Regions from separate parts of the Lysinibacillus sp. Bpr_S20 genome, predicted to be linked through region 2. Evidence: riboswitches for the same ligand, from Rfam matches in the RefSeq annotation. Region 2 holds a riboswitch; each other region holds the start of a gene.

The links. Region 2 has a riboswitch for thiamine pyrophosphate ahead of thiT (energy-coupled thiamine transporter ThiT). Riboswitches for the same ligand answer to the same signal wherever they lie in the genome.
Region 1: it holds a riboswitch for thiamine pyrophosphate, as region 2 does, so the genes downstream of both, thiW (energy coupling factor transporter S component ThiW) here and thiT (energy-coupled thiamine transporter ThiT) in region 2, are expected to answer to the same signal.
Region 3: it holds a riboswitch for thiamine pyrophosphate, as region 2 does, so the genes downstream of both, thiC (phosphomethylpyrimidine synthase ThiC) here and thiT (energy-coupled thiamine transporter ThiT) in region 2, are expected to answer to the same signal.

What each region holds. Positions count from the first base shown of each region.
Region 1 is NZ_JALNLQ010000002.1:434,222-439,833, reverse strand. Features, by position in the region: gene MWJ95_RS06555 (ABC transporter permease) at 1-11, shown strand, start outside; gene MWJ95_RS06550 (ABC transporter permease) at 8-805, shown strand; gene MWJ95_RS06545 (ABC transporter substrate-binding protein) at 802-1,875, shown strand; gene MWJ95_RS06540 (MFS transporter) at 2,541-3,737, shown strand; TPP riboswitch at 3,804-3,911, shown strand; gene thiW (energy coupling factor transporter S component ThiW) at 4,152-4,652, shown strand; gene MWJ95_RS06530 (EVE domain-containing protein) at 4,718-5,197, opposite strand; gene MWJ95_RS06525 (hypothetical protein) at 5,211-5,534, opposite strand; gene MWJ95_RS06520 (MarR family winged helix-turn-helix transcriptional regulator) at 5,572-5,612, opposite strand, start outside.
Region 2 is NZ_JALNLQ010000011.1:42,252-47,863, forward strand. Features, by position in the region: gene map (type I methionyl aminopeptidase) at 1-240, opposite strand, end outside; gene MWJ95_RS20695 (hypothetical protein) at 313-465, opposite strand; gene thiT (energy-coupled thiamine transporter ThiT) at 718-1,278, opposite strand; TPP riboswitch at 1,409-1,516, opposite strand; gene MWJ95_RS20705 (magnetosome magnetite crystal formation protein family) at 1,641-1,973, shown strand; gene MWJ95_RS20710 (AAA family ATPase) at 2,184-5,264, opposite strand; gene MWJ95_RS20715 (exonuclease SbcCD subunit D) at 5,261-5,612, opposite strand, start outside.
Region 3 is NZ_JALNLQ010000013.1:82,506-88,117, reverse strand. Features, by position in the region: gene MWJ95_RS22055 (catalase) at 1-1,433, shown strand, start outside; gene MWJ95_RS22050 (hypothetical protein) at 1,722-1,892, shown strand; gene thiC (phosphomethylpyrimidine synthase ThiC) at 2,089-3,867, opposite strand; TPP riboswitch at 4,004-4,118, opposite strand; gene MWJ95_RS22040 (AEC family transporter) at 4,331-5,260, opposite strand.

The DNA.
Region 1 (5,612 bases), on a different contig from region 2:
GCGTACGATGAAAAAACTATCTGCTACAGCAAGAGTGTATTTAGCGATTGTTTTTATCGTTTTGTATGCACCTATCTTCTATTTAATCTTCTATTCGTTCAATAGTGGCGGATCGATGAATAATTTTGAGTCCTTTACATTAGAACATTATAAAGCTGTGTTTGAGGATTCACGTCTACTTGTCATTTTAATTAATACAGTCATCGTGGCATTACTCTCTGCATTGATTTCTACAATCATCGGGACACTAGGGGCTATCGGCATTGTCACTGTAAAAGATTCGAAAATGCGCAATACCCTACTTTCTTTAAACAATGTATTAATTGTTAGCCCAGATGTCATTATCGGTGCAAGCTTTTTAATTTTATTCACAATGATCGGTATTAAATTAGGCTTTACTTCTGTGTTATTAGCACACGTAGCGTTCAGTGTTCCAATTGTTGTATTGATGGTTTTACCGAAACTATTAGAAATGAACAAATCATTAATCGATGCTGCATTAGATTTAGGCGCGACGAAAAAAGATGTCATGATGCGTGTTATTTTACCGTATATTCAACCTGGTATTTTCGCAGGGTTTTTCCTTGCCTTAACGTATTCCCTCGATGATTTTGCGGTAACATTTTTCGTGACAGGTAACGGCTTCAGTACATTATCTGTTGAAATTTACTCGATGGCACGTGCCGGTATTTCCTTAACGGTTAACGCTATTTCTGGTTTAGTATTCTTTGTAACAGTTATCGTCGTAGTTGGCTATTACTTCATTACAAGCCGTGCTAGTAAAAGAACGGGGGGAACTCAATGAAGCAATTAATTCAAGCGACAATCGCAATACTTGTCGTTTCCGCCCTATTATTCTATGCTGCTAATGCCCTAAGTGCTGGTGGTGGAAAAAGTGGTAAAGATACATTAACTATCTTTAACTGGGGAGAATATATTGACCCCGATTTGCTAAAGCAATTTGAGAAAGAAACAGGCATTCACGTCATCTATGAGACGTTTGATTCAAATGAAGCCATGATGACAAAAATTCAACAAGGCGGTACAGCTTACGATATTGCAGTACCTTCTGAATACATGATTGAAAAAATGAAGGAAGAAAAATTACTTGTTCCTTTAGATAAAACGAAAATCCCTAATTTTAAAAATATCGACCCCTATTTTTTAGATTTACCATTTGATGACGACAATAAATATTCTGTTCCATATTTCTGGGGAACAGTCGGTATTGTCTATAATCCTAAGCTCGTTGGAAACCTAGACTTCTCATCTTGGGCGGACTTATGGGATCCTTCGTTAAAACGTAAAGTCTTTTTAGTAGACGGTGCACGTGAGGTGATTGGTATGGGCTTAAACAGCCTTGGCTACTCGCTCAATTCTTTAAATAATCAAGAGCTACGGAAAGCTACTGATAAACTAATCACATTAGCGCCAAATGTTAAAGCCATTATCGGGGATGAAATTACACCGCTGATGGTTAATAATGAAGCTACTGTAGCACTCACTTGGTCTGGTCAAGCAGCAGATATGTTGTCAGAAAATGAAGATTTAGACTTTGCTGTACCAAAAGAAGGCTCAAACTTATGGTTTGATAATATGGTTATCCCAAAAACTTCAAAAAATATAGATGGCGCACATGCTTTCATTAACTTTATGCTGAAAGCTCAATCAGGTGCTAAAAACGCTGATTATGTAGGCTACTCTACTCCTAATATTGCAGCGATGAAGTTAATGGATAAAGAAGTCGTATCTGATAAGCGCTTCTACCCATCTGAAGAGCAACGTAAAACATTAGAAGTTTATAAAAACTTAGGTCCTGATTACTTAGGCAAATACAATGAGCTTTTCTTAGAATTTAAAATGAGTATTCGCTAAACCCAAAACTGAAAACCTTAAAAGCGCAAGAAATCAATTTTAGAAAAGTTGATTTCTTGCGTTTTTCTGATGTTATATTTTTTAATTTTTCAGGTGTGGGATTCTAATTATTAAAACAAATACTGCACCCAGTTTCCCCATAGAAGTCTACCATTAGCTAAACGAAAAAAAAGAGGCTAGGATACATCGCTTTATTACTATAAATTAGAGTGTTATGTAAGAAAGATACATTCCGGGAAGTGGTTGATTGGAGTGGAGACTGGGCGACTCCTTGGGGATTAGCGATAGAGGAACGAAGGCTAAAACCATCACATCCTGTGATAATGCCTTCGTGACCAACATCCGTGCTGCTGCCGCTACGTTGCACTACGCTTTCGCGCAAAAGACATCTGTTGGCCCGAGACCCTGGAGCGAGCAACGCGAGTGAAGCGGCTCATCGGACGCCCCTAGGAAGCTCTGCTCTGCGCGAAAGCGAAGCGTCAGCGGCAAATGTTTTATCTGTGCGAAAGCGAAGCGACAGCAACAAAGCGCCCAGTCGGAACGGAAATCAACCACTTGTTTTGCCGGAAGGTCATCTGAATTCTTATTTCAGACTTATAGTCAATAGCAAACCTATAAACCTTGTGGTAGACTGTAGTATATTTTAATAAAGAAAGGGGTATTCGATGACCCAGCAGAAGTCTAATAAGGCGGCTTTGTATATTTTAATGTTTAATATGTTTATCGCAATGGGGAGTATTGGTATTATTATTCCTGTCATGCCTGATTATTTAAAACTATTTGGTGCTGCAGGACAAGTACTTGGCATGTTAATTGCGACGTTCGCTTTTGCACAATTCGTATTTTCTCCTATTGCTGGGAATCTTTCGGATCAGCACGGTCGAAAAAATCTCATTATTTTCGGTCTTATAGTAACGGGGCTTGCACAAATTGGTTTTGGGCTTTCTACTGATGTATGGATGCTCTTCTTAGCACGCTTTTTAGGTGGCCTCGGATCTGCATTTGTTGCGCCCCCTATAATGGCTTTTGTGGCAGACGTCACAACATATGAGGAACGAGGAAAAGGTATGGGTATGCTCGGGGCAGCAATGTCCTTTGGTTTTATGATTGGACCAGGTATCGGTGGATTCCTCTCAAAAGTTAGTTTGCATTTTCCGTTTTATACGGCAGGCATTGCAGCGATCTTAGCAGCTATTTTATCGTTTTTTTTATTGCCTGCTACTAAGCCGAACACAGCGCAAAGAGCACAGAAGCGGGATAATCTTGCTAAGCAGATGGCCCGTTCAGTCCGTATGCCTTATTTTGTGATGTTAATTATCATGCTTGTATTTTCTTTCGGAATTGCTAATTTCCAAACAACATTATCGTTATTTGTGACTGACAAATTTAATTACACACCTACTGATATCGCTATTATTTTAGTTGTGGGTGGCGCTTTTGGTGTTGTTGTACAAATGTTTATTATTACACCGCTGTTTAATCGCTTCGGCGAAATGAAGGTAGTATTAGTCAATTTATTTATTGCAGCCGTTTCGATTTTCTTAATATTATTTGTATCTGGTTTTGCATTTATTTTGATTGTAGCGACAATCTTCTCTACAGCTACGACGTTGATTCGTCCAGCTGTCAACACATTGATTTCAAAGATTGCCGAGAATGAACAAGGCTATGCAGCAGGTCTGAACAATGCGTATATGAGTCTTGGGAATATGATTGGACCAGCTTTAGCAGGTATATTATTCGATTGGAATATGAATAGCCCTTATATTGTCGGAGCTATTATTTTAATGGCTTGCTTTTTCCTTGCCCTTATTTGGACAATGAAAAAAGCACCACATCTTATGCATCCTGATACAAAATAGTCTGAAAAGTTATTGACTATTTCTAGTAGTATGCTACATAATTATGGGGATAACTGACAAATGAATTTTTACCACTAGGGGAGTCTTTAAAAGGCTGAGACGTATATGGTCATATACGGACCCTTTGAACCTGATCTAGTTCACACTAGCGGAGGGAAGTGGCGACACTTGCTTTTTACTATGTAAATGCAGGGCCGCTTCCTATTGTTTTTAGGAAGCGGCTTTTTTTCTGGTTTTTATTGTTATTGTCGGTTTTTTGCGCTTTAGCGGCGGAACTTCTATGTTTAGCGGCGTTTTTCGTGCTTTTTGCGGCGGAACTCACACCTTTAGCGGCGTTTTTCATGCTTTTTGCGGCGGAACTTCCGCATCTACCGGCGATCACTATTAAATTCATATTTCAGAGGAGTGGAAATTATGTCAATTCGAAAGTTAACAATCATGGCCTTATTAGTAGCAATTGCCGTAGCAGGTTCTACCTTCGTTTCAATACCAACGGGAATTGCGCGTGCCTACCCTGTACAGCATGCCATCAATGTTATTAGTGCTATCATTCTTGGACCAGTGCCTACTGTTATGGTCGCCCTCGTCACAGCCATTATTCGGATTTTAACAGGTACAGGTTCATTATTAGCTATACCAGGCAGTGTTATCGGTGCACTGTGTGCAGCTCTTGCCTATAAATATAGCGGCAAGCAATGGCTAGCAGGTGTCGGCGAAATGTTCGGGACAGGAATTATCGCCTCACTCATTGCAGTACCTTACGCACATTTATTTATGGGGACATCCGTTGCTGCTTTATTTTTCATGCCTGCTTTTTTAACCTCAAGTACTATTGGTGCTGTATTAGGCGTTGTCATTGCTAGCAATTTGCGAAAGACAGTATTTGTAACTAACCTTAACACTTTACTTAAATAATGATTATGCGTTACTTTCTTTATGGCAATAAATTAAGAAAGTAACGTTTTTTATTCTAAACAAATTCAGCCATACTTCAATGGTAATCCCATTTCATGTGCAATTAATAAAAAATCTTTTTTGCTTATTTCAAAATGACCAAACCTGAATTTATAACCATACTTCGATGTATCTTCTACAAATTCCAAATAATCTAAGATCCTTTTTATTGGCACAGCTTTTGCATCTTTATAAAAATCTATATCTCTTCTATAAGGGATAAAATTTTCTGCCATTTGGAACTCGTATATTTTCTCGTCTTTTACTCTTCCAATTGCGGTAAACGCTCTTATAGGCTCGTTACCATCTAGACTTTTTTTAGGAGAATAATAGATAATCCAATCTCCTTTTCTCATTCGTTTCAAAGGTCTTTCTTTGCCATGGCATAGCTGGCTAAACCCTCCATCAACTCCTTTTTGCACATGATTGAGAGATGCTACGCCAATCCAATATTTCGTGTCTCTTTCAGGCGTGGGAAGAGGATTTCCTTTAGGATTTAATGACATGCTTCAGTCTCCTTTATTTTGGGATCATTGTAAATGATTTAATTTTTTCATTTTCAAGAATCAACCTTTCTTCCAGAAATACTGGGTTTGGTAAACCATCCCAAGTAGTGGAAACAATTGCCCTACATTCTAGATCATCGCCTTCAATATTTTGGATCGTTAATTTAAAGCCTTTCGGCATAGGTGACATATAAAAGTTCTGTATTTCTTTTCTGCCTTTAAAAATTTCACCTTTAAAATTTTTCAATTCCCCGTGATCTGCATACATGTCAGATAAATCCTGACCCTCTTCTTGTGCTCTTTTTAAATACTCTTTCATAACCTCTACTGCTTTCATCTGTCATCACTCTTTCTAATTGATAAGGTTTTAAGCACTATGTACGATTTTCATATACTTTTGTCAAAATACTTTTCA
Region 2 (5,612 bases):
ACCAGGAATACCATGTGCAACTTCCTCATTAACACTAATGCAAGTGTATCCTGGGAAATCATACTCCCCTTTAGGTCCAGAAACCGCTCCTGCCTCAGCAAACATTCGGCCAGCGATTTCATCTAATTCAAGAGTTGTTACACCTGGTTTTGTAGCAGCCTTCATTGCCTCACGAATTTCAGCACAAATACGGCCAATTTTTTTAAAGGCTTCAATCTCTTCTTGCGTTTTTACAATCATTTTTAACGTCCCTTTCATCTAATATCTCTATTTAATATAACATAACTTTTTATACATAAAACGCTAAACGCTTTAAATATTATATGCCGTCATAAATTGTAAAGTGCTGAAAACAGGCTTATCTCCATAACGTGGAGTTGATTTCCGTTCCGGCTGGGCGCTTTGTAGCTGACGCTTCGCTTTCGCTACAGATAAAACATTGTTGCTGTCGCTTCGCTTTCGCACAGAGCAGGGCTTCCTGGGGGCGTCGGGGCAACAGGATGTTGGTCACGAAGGCGTTATCACAGGACGTGATGCTTTTAGCCTTCGTTCCTCTATATCGCTAATCCCCAAGGAGTCGCCCAGCCTCCACTCCAATCAACTTATTTACATGACATACATTTTAATATATGCAAGTCCTAACTAGCTAAAAAAGCAACAATCTTTCATTCAATTCAATAAAAATAAAGCCCTCCACTCATGTGAAGGGCAAAATAGTTATGATTTTCGTTGCATTAATTGAGGTGCTGCTGTAAATAACAGGACGCCGACAACTGCTGTTAAAATCGTTGCTGGTAGCATATATGTTCCATTATAGATAATTGAATAAATCCACGCATTTTGATCACCAGCATACTCTTTGAAAAATACAGCGCCTCCAATAGTATGTGCTGCATAACGTAAAAAGCCTGCTAATACAGTCCCTAAAATAATATAAAGCGCCATTTTCTTTTTGTTTAAATCTTTTGCAGCCTCAAGCACCGGTCGACGCACAACGGCCGCTAAGCCTACTACTGTAAAGGCAATGCCATAATCTAGCGTTCCTTGAAGCCAATGCACTATTGTAGCACCAAACATTGTTTGCATTACACCAATGAGTAAACCCGTTGTCATGCCTGGAATAAGGCCCCATCGGAATGCTATTAAAATTATTGGCACCATCACTAGACTAACAGAGCCTCCTTGTGCCCATACTTTAAAGGAAACCTGATCTAGCACAAGACCAATCGCTGCGAATATCGCAATCTCCACTAGCATTAAAAGTTTTTTACTGTCCAAAAATATTCTCTCCTTTGTTCCGATGTAGGATACAAGAGCAGGAATAGAAATCAGTTGGCAAATATGTCCCTACCTGGCATCAATAAAGATAAAAAAACGATGCCAGGACAGAGCCTCACATCGTAATAGTGTCGGTTTCTATCCACATCCCTACGCAAGCGTTAACTTACAGGTTCAAAGAGTCAAGGCATCACGTGCCCAGTCTCAGCTGACATCATCAGCCCCCCTTGTGGTCGTTACATCTTAATTTAGTTGAACAACCTCATTGTACGCAAACACTGTTATGATTACAACCTCTTCCACAAAATTTTTTGAAACTTTACTGTTTTTCATGCGTAAATATTAAAAAAGGAGGTACTACTATGGAGAACCAAAAAATTTTATCTGCCTTTAGTTATCTCAGTATTTTATTCGCACCGTTTATTGTGCCATTAATCGTTTACTTTGTTGCAAAAGATAGCGATGTAAAGAGTCACTCTATTCGAGCACTAATATCACATTTAATCCCAGTCGCTTTCGGAATTATTTTATTTGCCGTCTTTATCTTCTCAACTTTAACATTCAACAATCTTGACCCTGATTTAGGTAGTAATAAGTTTCTTATCATTTGGTTAGTTTCATTCGGAATTTACTTTCTTGTTTCAATAGGAGTTGTCATCTGGAACATTATACAAGCTGTTCGCGTTGTCCGATAAGTTTCATTCCAATCTCACCTTGAACGGAAAGTACTAAAGGAGCTGTTATTTTGTGAAAGTATCTAAAGTTGTTAAAGTCGCCGTAAAATTAGCACCTATCGCTATCCCAATTGTAAAAAAAGTAATCGCTGCAAAGAAAAGAACTAATCCTAACGTAACTAAAAAATGATAAAGAGGCGTTTTTCCACACAATGGAAACACGCCTCTTTGTTATTTCACTTCAAAATATGTTTGACTATGACCGTTCATTGCTTTTTCAACATGCAACACAGCAGGCATTGTAGCTTTTAATTCCGCAACGTGTGAGATGACTCCAATCATACGTCCGGAATCTTGTAAATCAATAAGCGTATCAATCGCCTTATTTAACGCTTCTTCATCAAGAGAACCAAAGCCCTCATCAATAAACATCGTTTCAATGCGAATATTACCTTGAAAACTTTGAATGACATCTGCCATCCCAAGGGCAAGACTTAATGATGCATTAAACTTCTCTCCCCCTGATAATGTTTTAACATCTCGTAATTGATCCGTATAAGCATCATACACATCTAGTCCAAGCCCACTTTGCTTAGCATGCTTTTCTAAGCGATCTGAACGCCGTAGCTCAAATTGACCGTTAGATAAATGATAAAGCCGGACATTTGCTGCCTCTGTAATTTTATCTAAATAATTGATTTGAATATAACGCTCAAAGGATAGTTTTTTCACATTTTGCCCATTTAGCATTGCATACAGTTCCTTAACTTGTCCCGCCTCTTTTTCAAGTAAACGAATCTCCTGTTCGGTCTCCTCAACTTTTTCGATAAAGTCCGCACAAGCCTTCGCAAATCTTTCCATTTGTTGCAATACTTTAAAGGCTTCTTCATAGGTTACACGAAGCATCTCTAACTTTTCTTCCATTGCCATTAAATCTTGTTTCTCTTGGCCTTTTAGATGCTTCTCTCCCTCAGTAATTTGTACCTGTAATGTATGGATTTGTAGTGCATACTCATTGCAAGCCTTCCTTAAAGCTTCTATTTGCAACACGCTTCGCTTCCCAGTAGCAAATTCTTCATAGCTTTCAAAGCCTGCTTCGGCCATACTTACTGAAAATTGCTCGCGCTTTTCATCCATTTTCAGCTTTAATTCCTCAAAAGCTTGTTTTGCTATTTCTACGGTCATTCTAGCATTATTCGCCGCTTCCTTGGCAGATTGTAAGTTTTGTTGACTGAGATTCCAGGCAGTTTGTAAGGCAATCTTTTGTGAACCTATATTCGCAATTTCCTGCTTTAATGCTTGTAACGTCGTAAGGTTTTCTGGGATATGCTTTTGCTGCTCTTCCACAATTGCTTGTTGTTTCGTTAATTCCTTCGTCTTCTCAGCTAAATATTGCTCTAGTTTTATTTGCTTTTCTTGTTGTTGTTCCATTCGTGCACGATGATCCTTTTGTTGCATACGTACATCAGACAATTGATTGTTCACTACTTTTAAGATTGTTATTTGTTGTTCTACGTTTTGCAAGGAAGCTACAATTTGTGCTTGATTGGATTGTTCAATCTCATTCATTTTTAACTGTCCGAGTGCTTCTTGTAGAAGATGCTTTGTAGAATTTAATAAAGCTTCTTTCTCTATAAACTTGCGCTCATCAGTACTTGCCTGTCCTCGTAAATCTTCTACTTGCGCTAATTCGATCATCTCTAATTGTTCACGATGTGTTTCGAGATGTGTTGTACTACCGCATACTGGGCAAGGATCTCCGTCCTTCAGTTGCTGTGCTAAAATACTTGCCTGACTCGCAATCCATTGCTGCTCCAACTTTTGAAGAGCTTGCCTACTTTCTTGATAATGGACATTAGTAGTGACTACTTCCTGCTCCGCTGTTTCAACTGCTCTAGTATATTTCTCAACTTGCGCTAATAATGATACTTGCTCTTTAAGCTTTGGTAGCTGTTCTAAATAACTTTCATATGGCTCCAGTTGTTTTTCATACTGTTCAATTGTTTTTGTTAGTTGCTGAACTTGCTTTTGTCCAGCTTCTACGATTTTACGATTATCTTCTACTGCTAGATTTGCAGTTGCAACATATTGTTCAGCTATTCGCATTTGCTGCAAATTATTTTCATATGCCTCGAATGTTGGTAATAATACTTGCAACTGTATTTCATGTTGTAGAATTTGCTGACGTTCAGGTTCTTTCGCCTCTTCAACATTAAACTTTTCTTGTGCTATTTTTAACTGAGCTTCTGCGTTTTGTTGCTCTGTGATAGCTTGCTGATAGGATTGTTCTTTACGATTTTGCTCGGCACGTAAATCGATGCATTGTTGCTCAAGTGCGACAAGTCGTTGTGCTTTCTCTGCTAAAGCAATTTCACGTTCTTTTGCGCTATATAAAGCTTGTTCTTCCAGCAATGCTTGTAGGCGTTTCTGACGATTAGCTTGCTCATCAAATTGTTCATTTAATGTTTTTGCTATACTATAAAATTCTTGCTCTTTTTGATGATGCGCATAAGCTTCTTTATAGCGCTGCTGCTCCAATTGTATACATTCCGTATAATAAGTTTGCTCCTCTTCCAAAGCCTTCTTCAACTGATGCATATTTTCAGTATTATTCGTAATGCAAGTAAATAAAGATGATGAACGCTGTGGTAAAGCCCCAGCAATTTGGCCAAGGAGATGCTCCTTTAATTGTTTAGCACGCAATAAATCACTTTCCGCTTCTTTTCGTTTTGCATCAAGTCTTTTAGTCATGGCACCAAAGCGGTCTGTTTTAAAAATTTTGCGCAAAATCACTTCTTTATTCGTAGAATCTGAGGTTAGTAGCTTACGAAATTCTCCTTGTGGTAGCATAACAATTTGACTAAACTGATCCTTTGTAAGGCCTATTATGTCCTGAAGCTTTTTATCTACCTCTAGCGTTTGCTGCTTTTCTACAATACTATAATCAAGCGTGTCTCCTTTGATTTCAGCCAGCTCAATTTTCTTACCCGTAACACTTTTGTTTTTTGCTTTAATATGACCTGGCTGACGTAAAATTTGATAGACTCTATCATGCATTTCAAAAACGAGCTCTACAGCCGTATACACATCATCGTCCGCAAACCCACTTCGAAGCATAGCAGTATCCTGACGATCTTCACCGCTACCGGATCCGTAAAGTGCATAGCATATAGCATCAAAAATCGTCGTTTTCCCGGCACCTGTTTTTCCGGAAATCGCAAATAGGCGATGTTCACCAAGCTGTTGAAAATCAATAACCTCTGTATTTTTATATGGACCGAATGCAGTAATTGTTAACTTTAAAGGCTTCATTTTACTGTCTCCCGCTCCTCATCTAATAATTCTTGTAGCATCTCTGTAAATAGACGCTCTGTATCTTGATCTGGCTGTACGCCAATGATATCTGTAAAAAATGATCTAAATAAATCGATGTCTTCTACCTTCTCTGTCTCAAGCGCCTGAATTTCATGCGGTACCTCTTGGCGTATTACTTTACGCTCAACATGCATCGCATGAGGAAACACTGTACGAATACGTTCCATCGGCGAAGTTACTGACGTTGTATCTGTTAAGCGTACAAATACATAATCATCACTTGGCGGCAGCTGCAATATATCATCCATTAAGCCCTCCACCACACGTAAATCCCGTCTTGCTATA
Region 3 (5,612 bases), on a different contig from region 2:
CAATGTCAGCAGGTCCTCGTGGTCCTCTATTACTCCAGGATGTATGGCTAGTTGAGAAATTAGCAAACTTCAATCGTGAAGTTATTCCTGAACGTCGTATGCATGCTAAAGGTTCAGGTGCATTCGGTACTTTCACTGTAACGCATGATATTACTAAATATACAAAAGCAAAAATTTTCTCAGAAGTTGGGAAAAAGACTGAAATGTTCGCACGCTTCTCAACAGTTGCAGGTGAACGTGGTGCAGCAGATGCTGAGCGCGATATTCGTGGCTTTGCACTTAAATTCTATACTGAAGAAGGTAACTGGGATTTAGTTGGTAACAACACACCTGTATTCTTCTTCCGTGATCCTTTACACTTTACAGATTTAAACCACGTTGTAAAACGTGACCCACGTACAAATATGAAAAACGCGAATTCAAACTGGGATTTCTGGACTTCATTACCTGAAGCGCTTCACCAGGTAACAATCGTCATGTCTGACCGTGGTATTCCGTCTGGATACCGCAACATGCATGGTTTCGGTTCTCATACTTATAGCTTTATTAATGCCGAAAATGAGCGCGTATGGGTTAAATTCCACTTCCGTACAGAGCAAGGCATTAAAAATTTAACTGGTGCTGAGGCTACTGAAGTAATCGGTAATGACCGCGAATCTTCACAACGCGATCTTTATGAGGCAATTGAAAAAGGCGATTTCCCTAAATGGAAAATGTACATTCAAGTAATGACAGAGGAACAAGCTCGAGAATTACCGTATAACCCATTTGATTTAACAAAAGTATGGTATAAAAAAGACTTCCCATTAATTCCTGTGGGTGAATTCGAGTTAAACAAAAATCCGGACAACTACTTTGCTGAAGTTGAACAAGCTGCATTTGCCCCATCTAACATTATCCCTGGTATTAGCTTCTCTCCAGACAAAATGTTACAGGGTCGTATCTTTGCGTATGCAGATGCACAACGCTACCGTTTAGGTGTAAACCACTATATGCTTCCTGTAAACGCACCAAAATGCCCATTCCGTTCATTCCACCGCGATGGTGCTATGCGTTTCGATGGCAACCTTGGTTCAACTTTAGGTTACGAACCAAATAGCTATGGTGAATGGGAGCATAATTTAGACTATAAAGAGCCTGAATTACGTATTGACGGTCATGCCGGTATCCATGACTTCCGTGAAGATGACAACAACTACTTCGAGCAGCCAGGTAAACTATTCCGCCTAATGACTGCCGAAGAGCAACAACGCCTATTCGAAAATACTGCTAATGATATGGCATCAGTTGAAGAGTTCATCAAACGTCGTCACATCCTTCACTGCTATTTAGCTGATCCAGCATATGGTGAGGGTGTAGCAAAAGCTATGGGTCTTTCATTAGAAGGTATGGACCTTTCAAATCCATACGAAAAACAAGCAACAAACGTTTAATTCTCCACTTATTATTGATATCCAAATCCAACTTTTCCTCCATGTGAAGGCATCTTCACATGGAGTTTTTTTATCTTAATTACAAAATAAGGATTCATCACTATAATGTGTGGTTGATTTCCGTTCCGACTGGGCGCTTTGCCGCTGCCGCTTCGCTTTCGCGCAGATAAAACATTTGTTGCTGACGCTTCGCTTTCGCTACAGAAAACATTTGTTGCTGTCACTTCGTTACACTACGCTTTCGCACAGAGCAAAGCTTCCTGGGGGCGTCGGGGCAACAGATGTTTTTTGCGCGAAAGCGTAGTGTTAACGCAGCGGCAGCAGCAGGATGTTGGTCACGAAGGCGTTATCACAGGATGTGATGCTCTTAGCCTTAGTTCCCCTATCGCTGATCCCCAAGGAGTCGCCCAGCCTCCACTCCAATCAACTTATATCAACGCATCACTTCCACGCAGATAAACAATGCGTCCGGATTTTAATTGTGCCTGCGCAATTCATTCCTTTGAAAATCCGTGACCCGCCGAAGGTTTTATCTTCATTAATTAGGTGTTTGCACAACCATAGAAAGGGAACCACATCCGCATTCACCTCCTCACCTTTGGCATGAACCAAAATGAAGCTTGTGCCTAATTTAGACACAAGCCCATTCTAATAATTATTGATAAATTTGACTGCCTGCTTTTTTAAATTCCTCGGCCTTTTCCTGCATCCCTTGGTGAATCGCTTCAGTCGTATTTAAGTCTTTTTCTTTTGCATAATTACGAATATCCTGTGAGATTCTCATACTGCAAAACTTAGGTCCACACATTGAACAGAAGTGCGCCGTTTTTGCCCCTTCCGCAGGCAAGGTTTCATCATGATATTCGACTGCACGTTCTGGATCCAGCGATAGGTTGAATTGATCGCGCCAGCGGAATTCAAAGCGTGCCTTAGATAGTGCATCGTCACGCTGCTGTGCTCCCGGATGCCCCTTCGCTAAATCTGCAGCGTGTGCAGCAATTTTATACGTAATAACCCCTACACGAACATCCTCGCGATTCGGTAAACCAAGATGCTCTTTTGGCGTCACATAACATAGCATTGCCGTACCATACCAGCCTATCATTGCAGCACCGATGGCCGATGTAATATGGTCATAGCCAGGAGCAATATCTGTTGTCAGGGGCCCTAAAGTATAGAAAGGGGCTTCCTTACACACTTCTAACTGCTTATCCATATTTTCTTTAATCAGATGCATCGGCACATGCCCTGGCCCTTCCACCATCACTTGGACATCATGCTCCCAGGCAATTTGCGTTAATTCTCCTAACGTTTCTAGCTCTGCAAACTGAGCCTCGTCATTTGCATCCGCAATAGAACCAGGACGTAAACCGTCACCTAAAGAGAAGGCAACATCATAGGTTTTCATAATTTCACAAATTTCTTCAAAATGAGTATATAAGAAGCTCTCTTGATGGTGATATAAACACCACTGAGCCATAATCGAGCCTCCCCGAGACACTATGCCTGTTACACGACTAGCCGTTAATGGCACATAACGCAGCAATACCCCTGCATGAATCGTGAAGTAATCAACGCCTTGCTCAGCCTGTTCGATTAACGTATCACGATACACCTCCCACGTTAAATCCTCTGCCACACCATTTACTTTTTCTAGCGCTTGATAAATCGGCACCGTCCCTACTGGCACCGCGGCATTACGGATAATCCATTCACGTGTCGTATGAATATGCTTACCAGTTGATAAATCCATAATGTTATCAGCACCCCAGCGTGTAGCCCACGTCATTTTTTCTACCTCTTCCGCAATAGAGGATGACACCGCCGAATTGCCAATATTGGCGTTAATTTTTACGTGGAAATTACGTCCAATAATCATTGGTTCGGCCTCAGGATGATTAATATTTGATGGCAAAATAGCACGCCCTGCCGCAATCTCTGAGCGCACGAATTCAGGGTCCATATTTTCACGAATCGCCACAAATTCCATTTCTGGAGTAACAATCCCCTTTCGAGCATAGTGAAGCTGCGTTATATTTTTACCTTTCTTCGCACGCAAAGGCTTTCTAGATAAATCCGGAAAAACGTTTTCTTTCATTCGTGGATCATCAGCATTACGGAATCCATTGTCTTCTGGCTTGATCGTACGACCTTCGTATTCTTCAACGTCACCCCGTTCTCTAATCCATGCACTACGTAAAGCTGGCAATCCTTTCGTAATATCCACCTTATACGCTGGATCAGTGTATGGACCACTCGTATCATAAACACGTACTGGCGCATTTTCCTCTTCCCCAAAGCTTCCTGTCGTCGGACTTAATGCAATTTCACGCATTGGCACTAAAATATCTGGTCGTGATCCTTCTACATAAACTTTTTTACTTCCATCAAAACTAGACATAATCGTAATATTCTTGTCGCTAACTGTTGTCATAAACTACTTCGCTCCCTTTTACATTTATACAAGGACCGAATCTAGCTAACCCCAACAAAAACAAAAGCCGAATCCAAATAATAATTTTGGATCCGGCTAAGAATGTAAAGGTAAAGTTATTGCAAATAACATAGAGTGCAATAATGGTTAACTTTCCCACGCTGGTATGAGCCAGATCAGGTCCAAAGGGTCAAGAAACCTCTAAGCGTTTCCCTCTCAGCCTGACTCATCAGACTCCCCTAGTTAATGCTATTAAGTTTGATGTTAGTGTAGCAGATATTGCTAATAGATGGAAGCTTCATTTTATTATTTTTGGTACATTCACCAAGAGTCAGCGTCAGATGAGACTCTAGAAAGCAAGCACATAGGCCCTCAAGAAACGTTATTGTGATGAATTCATTTTTATATGAACACTTTGAAGATTTATCGGAACAATTACAGTTTTTATCGACTTTTATAGCTGTTAGGTAAACAACAGTTCCGCTACATAAATCACGATCGTCACCGTTATACAGCTTACGATGGTTGAAAATAAAACTGTTTGTGCAGCAGTTGCTGATTCTACGTCATATTCTAATGCCAGACTAGAGCTATTACGCGAAGTCGGGAACGAACTAGCTATAAAAAGTGATTGTGCCACGACACCATCAAGACCAAGCGCAAAAATGATAAGCAATGCTACGGTAGGCCCTAAGATTAGTCGTGTAAAACAGCTTATGTATACCATCTTATTGAACATGGATTTGATTTCAAGTTGTGATAGTTGTGCCCCTAAAGTTATTAACGCTATAGCAATAAAGCCATCTGCCACATGGTCGATCGGAATTCTTACAAACTGCGGAATAGCGATATTAAAATAGTTCATTGCCACACCAATAATAAGCGCATGAATAATAGGCATTTTGAGGAAGTCTTTTATAATTGACATGCCCGATTTTGTTGAAGAAATTAAATTGTACAAGCCATAAGTATAGGTCGTCATATTTTGAAATATGACAAGAATGACCTGAATCGCTACTCCAATCGGCTGGGTCACAAAAATCATTTGCGCAACCGGGATACCATAATTGCCTGAATTAATGAGGACAACACTATTTTTAAATACAGCTGCCTCTGTTTTTACTAATCTGAGTCCCTTTGCTAGAAAGTGACTAAGCACCATTTGGCTTCCTATGAAAAGTAGAATAAATAACGCAACCTCACCAAGCACAGACAGCTCTATACTCGTTTCATATAGGTTCACAAAAACAGCTGCTGGCATGAAGCAATATGTAATAAGTTGAGATAATGCCTTTAAATTAAAGCGAAATTTCTTTTGTAAAACTGCCCCCAGTACTAGAAGCACTAATATCGGAGCTACAATTTGGAAAAAAATCATACCGAGATACATCATAGTGATGCCCCCCTTTCGTAGTGCTATTTTTACACCTGGTCAATGGACTGAACCAACATCTACTATATTACGTAAAAAATAATTTACTTTCATGCAAACTACAAATTCTTGTCATTCTTTTGGATTTCTATTCATATTATTGATAGACTCTGAAATCTTTGGTAGCTCTTCGTGTTAATCGTTTAAAGCAATACTCCAACACCCCTCCATTTTCAAATATATCGATAGCGAAAAGAGGGCCGCACCACATTGAAGGACTTATCGAATTAAGTAGATTTTTAAGGGCTTTCAGAATTTCAATCACATTACCCAGAAGGTCTAAATTATATAAAAGAGGACTATTTATCCATTT